2 regions of the Clostridium sp. 'deep sea' genome follow, and region 2 is predicted to be linked to the other one. Evidence: a T-box and tRNA genes for the amino acid it is inferred to sense, from the RefSeq annotation. Region 2 holds a T-box; the other holds one or more tRNA genes.

Region 1 (2,488 bases), 960 kb from region 2:
CGTAAGCCGGGCAGGGGACAGTGTCAGGTGGGTAGTTTGACTGGGGCGGTCGCCTCCTAAAGAGTAACGGAGGCGCTCCAAGGTTCCCTCAGCGCGGATGGAAATCGCGCGAAGAGTGCAAAGGCATAAGGGAGCTTGACTGTAAGACATACAGGTCGAGCAGGAACGAAAGTTGGACTTAGTGATCCGGCGGTACCGAGTGGAAGGGCCGTCGCTAAACGGATAAAAGCTACTCCGGGGATAACAGGCTTATCTCGCCCAAGAGTCCATATCGACGGCGAGGTTTGGCACCTCGATGTCGGCTCATCACATCCTGGAGCTGAAGCAGGTTCCAAGGGTTGGGCTGTTCGCCCATTAAAGTGGTACGTGAGCTGGGTTCAGAACGTCGTGAGACAGTTCGGTCCATATCCGTCGCGGGCGTAGGAAAATTGAAGAGAGCTGTCCCTAGTACGAGAGGACCGGGATGGACGAACCGCTGGTGTATCAGTTGTCTCGCCAGAGGCACCGCTGAGTAGCTAAGTTCGGAAGGGATAAACGCTGAAAGCATCTAAGCGTGAAGCCTCCTTTAAGACTAGTTTTCCCACCGAAAGGGTAAGGCACCATGAAGAAGACGTGGTAGATAGGCCAGAGGTGTAAGTGTGGCGACACATTCAGCTGACTGGTACTAATAAGCCGAGGACTTGACCTCAAATTTCTATGTAGTTTTGAATGCTCTGTTGATAAACAGAGTATGAATAAAGTTTATGGCGGCGATGGCAAAGGGGTCACACCTGTTCCCTTACCGAACACAGAAGTTAAGCCCTTTAGCGCCGATGGTACTTGGCTGGTGACGGCCTGGGAGAGTAGGACGCTGCCATATTAAATTTTTGCAAGCTTAGGCTTGTAAAACGCACACAATGCGTTCCACAGTGGCTCAATGGTAGAGCATCCGGCTGTTAACCGGAGGGTTGTAGGTTCGAGTCCTACCTGTGGAGCCATTTTTATTTTTAAAGGTTTTTTCCACGGACGCTTCGAAAATTAAATTGATATCTTCGTTGTACGAAAATATCTGCTACAAAGGCATACTAATGTATTACCTTTTCCACAGATTTTTTTATGTATAACGAAGAGAGGAAGAAATTGTGGAATCCACAGCGGAGGGTTGTAGGTTTGAGTACTTTACCTGTGGAGCCATTTTATTTTTAAAGGTTTTTTCCACGGACGCTTCGAAAATTAAATTTATATCTGCGTTGTACGAACATATCTGCTACAAAAGCATACTAATGTATTACTTTTTCCACAGATTTTTCTACGTCTTAATCTAAATTCAATTTTCAAAGCATAGATTTTTGAGGAGCAAAATATCTTACCTATAGAAATAAAACAACAATATTACGGCATAATGATACTGTGAGCCTTTTATAATTTTAGCGGAAGGTTAACAATACTATAATGATACTGTGAATTTTTTATATTTTTTAACCAAGGGTAATAGTACTTTTAAATTATAATATATGGATTTCAGAATTATTTCCTGTCAAGGCACAAGAAAAAATTAGGCTAGCGCAATACATGAGTATGCGTTAGCTTAATTTTTTTGTAGGTACGCATTGCATGCGTACCGCTGTTAGGAATTACAAAAAATTACCATAAATAAAAACCTCTGCTGAGTAATATCTACTTTTACTCTCCCCAAGTATATAAGAGGAGGCAATTGTTCAAATCATAGAATGTGATCATAGATAATATACTAATTCAAGTAATAAAATTAATAAAAATACACAATAACTAAAATATGTTATAATATAACATAAGGTGTTTGGATAAAAAGTAAAAAGGAATGTAATAAATTGAAAAGTAAAAGGATATATTGTTTTTTATTAGCTTTTATTATGATTTGTTCGTTAGGTGTTAATGAAGTAGCATTAGCAATGCCTCCCATAGAAAAACCATATGAAGTAGCAACAGTTGAGAGTAATGTATATACAGGCAACACACGTCAAGTAAGTCTAGGGGTATTACATGATTGGCAACAGTTTCCTGATGGTGGAGCCTTTAATGTCAGCAACTCAAAGTCTAAAGGTATTACAATTACCAAAACTGCTTCAGCAAATTTTTTTGGTATTATTAGTGCATCATTTGGAGTATCAAGATCTTGGTCTATGTCTAATACCGTTGGAGTAACTAAAAATGTTACACCGACTCCATGGGCACGTTTAGTAGCAATATCTCACGAGAAAGAGTACTTAATAACTATAAGACACGAACTACGTATAAATTCCGAAAATATAATTGAAACATGGTATTCAGATCACTATGTATGGAAACCAACTGTAATAGATAATTTTGTAGAATATAGTACTACCGGACCATATTAAAGTAATAACAATCCAAATACCTTATTTTTAATGTTATATTTTTACTATTACCGTGCATTTCAGAACTGTTGTAGGGTACGCATTGCATGCGTACCGCTGTTAGGCATTACGTAAAACTACGACACTTCAGA
Region 2 (2,488 bases):
GGCCCTGGAAACATTCCAAAGTTATATACTTCAACATCTGTTAAGTCTTCTGCATTTGATACACCTTTTAAGATGTCCTGACCTTTAAGTGCTGGTACAGCTGCCCCCATTTTATTATCAATTTTCATTGATATTGTTCCACCTGTAAATATTATTGCAACCTTTGGCATATAAGCACCTCATTCTATTAAATGATTCATAATTATTTTAACATATTTGTATTACTTAATATCTGTAATATTATTAAGTTATTTATCATTTAATGCCACTTATTTTATTGTTTTATGAAAATTACTGCTTTTAATATCAGCTACATAATGATTTTTGATTTATGTTATGATATATTTAATATTAATTTAAACTATAAATGTGTTAAAATCAATGTTTATATATGGCTTATTAAGTAATAGCAATAATTATATAATGTTATGGTACATGTTGTATTTATAAGGAATTATTATATGGAGTTATTATATGGAGTTATTTATGTATGTATTTATTTTTATTTTAGGTTTAATTTTTGGTTCTTTTTTTAATGTATGTATTTATAGAATTCCCTTAAACGAAGATATTTTTATTTCTCGCTCAAAATGCTTTAGCTGTGGCAAAAGTCTTGGTGCTTTAGATATGGTGCCAGTATTAAGCTATATTTTTTTAGGTGGTAAATGTAGGTATTGTAAAAGTAAAATAAGCCTAAGGTATCCTTTAATAGAGCTTTTAACAGCAGTACTGTTTTGTATTACCTACTATAGAACAGGTTTAAACATAAATTTAGTTGTGCACCTTTTACTTGTTTCTTTGTTAATAATAATAGCTTTTATTGATTTAGACCACCTAATAATACCCCATTCTTTAACTATTACTGGTATGTTTATTGCTTTAGGCTGGCAGCTTTATAGTAGTAGTTTATCTTGGACCTCTATTACCTTAGGTTTTATTATTGGCTTTGGCGTTCCTGGAATAATTGCTTTATTTGGTGGCATGGGTGGTGGAGACGTTATGTTAGGGGGCATGTTTGGTCTCTTTTTGGGGTTTAAGTACACCTTAACACTTTTAATGATATCTTTTATTATCGGTGGAATTTATAGCATATTTATGTTAGCTACTAAAAAGAAAAAGGGCAAAGAGATGGTAGCCTTTGGTCCGTTTTTGGTTATTGCTGGTTTAATAGTATTATGGTATGGAGCTGAAATTTTAACTTGGTATGGAGTTAGTTTATAGAAACTCATTTTTCTATAATGGATTATGAATTAATTGTTTTTTAAATTTTTGTTGTAAATACTTGATTTATTAAGCATACTATATTATAATACTGTAAATATTTATTACACAGATAGGAAGAGTAAGTTTGCTTAATCGATAAAGAGAGCTGGCGATGGTGAAAAACCAGTACGATTGGTATCCTGAAAAACATCCTGGAGTTGTCAGAAGAAATCTTTTTTGGAGAGTAGAACTGACCGGTAACACACCGTTATTTGTGTCACGGCATGTTAGTGCTGGTAGAGTGGTCTTTATAAGACAATTTGGGTGGTACCGCGGAAAGTAATCTTTCGTCCCTTTTAGATTAGGGATTGAGGGATTTTTTATATTTTAAAGGAGGTTTTACTATGCAAGACTTTACTCTAATTAAACAATTATTTAGAAACTCAGAATCGTTTAGTGACAAAGAAATTATTGTAACAGGTTGGGTAAGAAGTAATAGGGCTTCTAACAAATTTGGATTTTTAGCTATTAATGATGGAAGTTTTTTTAACGCCTTACAAGTTGTTTATGAGGAAGAACTAAGCAATTTTAAAGATGCCTGTAAATTTAACATTGGTACTGCTTTAATAATTAAAGGCAAATTAGTTTTAACTCCTAATGCCAAACAGCCTTTTGAACTAAAGGCCAGTGAAATTATAGTTGAAGGTGAGTCTACTCCCGATTTTCCGCTACAAAAAAAGCGCCATAGTTTTGAGTATTTAAGATCTATTGCTCATTTAAGACCCAGAACAAATACCTTTGCTGCAGTAAACAGGGTACGCTCCGAGGCGGCCTTTGCTCTTCATAAGTTTTTTAATGATAGAGGCTTTGTATATGTTCATACCCCTATTATTACAGGTAGTGACTGTGAGGGTGCTGGTGAAATGTTTAGGGTTACAACTTTAAACCTAAGTGATATACCCAAAGATGAACAAGGCAAAGTGGATTATAATAAAGACTTTTTTGGTAAAGAAACATTTTTAACTGTTAGTGGACAATTAAATGTTGAAGGCTTTGCTCAGTCTTTAAGAAACGTATATACCTTTGGTCCTACTTTTAGATCTGAGAACTCAAATACCTCACGTCATGCCTCTGAGTTTTGGATGATTGAGCCCGAAATGGCTTTTGCAGATATCAATGATAATATGCGTGTTGGTGAAGCCATGATGAAGTCTTTAATTACCGATATTATAAATAAATGTCCTGAAGAAATGCAGTTTTTTAATAAGTTTGTTGATAAGGGGTT

What was found. A T-box is a leader RNA that pairs with one kind of tRNA and senses whether it is charged. The one in region 2 lies ahead of asnS (asparagine--tRNA ligase), so its partner is inferred to be a tRNA-Asn.
Region 1: it encodes a tRNA-Asn, which carries the amino acid that the T-box ahead of asnS (asparagine--tRNA ligase) is inferred to sense. The anticodon was not compared.

Annotation. Positions count from the first base shown of each region.
Region 1 is NZ_CP063353.1:3,206,000-3,208,487, forward strand. It holds rRNA gene IMX26_RS14950 (23S ribosomal RNA) at 1-688, shown strand, start outside; rRNA gene rrf (5S ribosomal RNA) at 743-859, shown strand; tRNA gene IMX26_RS14960 (tRNA-Asn) at 903-977, shown strand; gene IMX26_RS14965 (hypothetical protein) at 1,872-2,357, shown strand.
Region 2 is NZ_CP063353.1:2,244,073-2,246,560, forward strand. It holds gene IMX26_RS10430 (asparaginase) at 1-170, opposite strand, end outside; gene IMX26_RS10435 (A24 family peptidase) at 475-1,221, shown strand; T-box leader at 1,322-1,561, shown strand; gene asnS (asparagine--tRNA ligase) at 1,608-2,488, shown strand, end outside.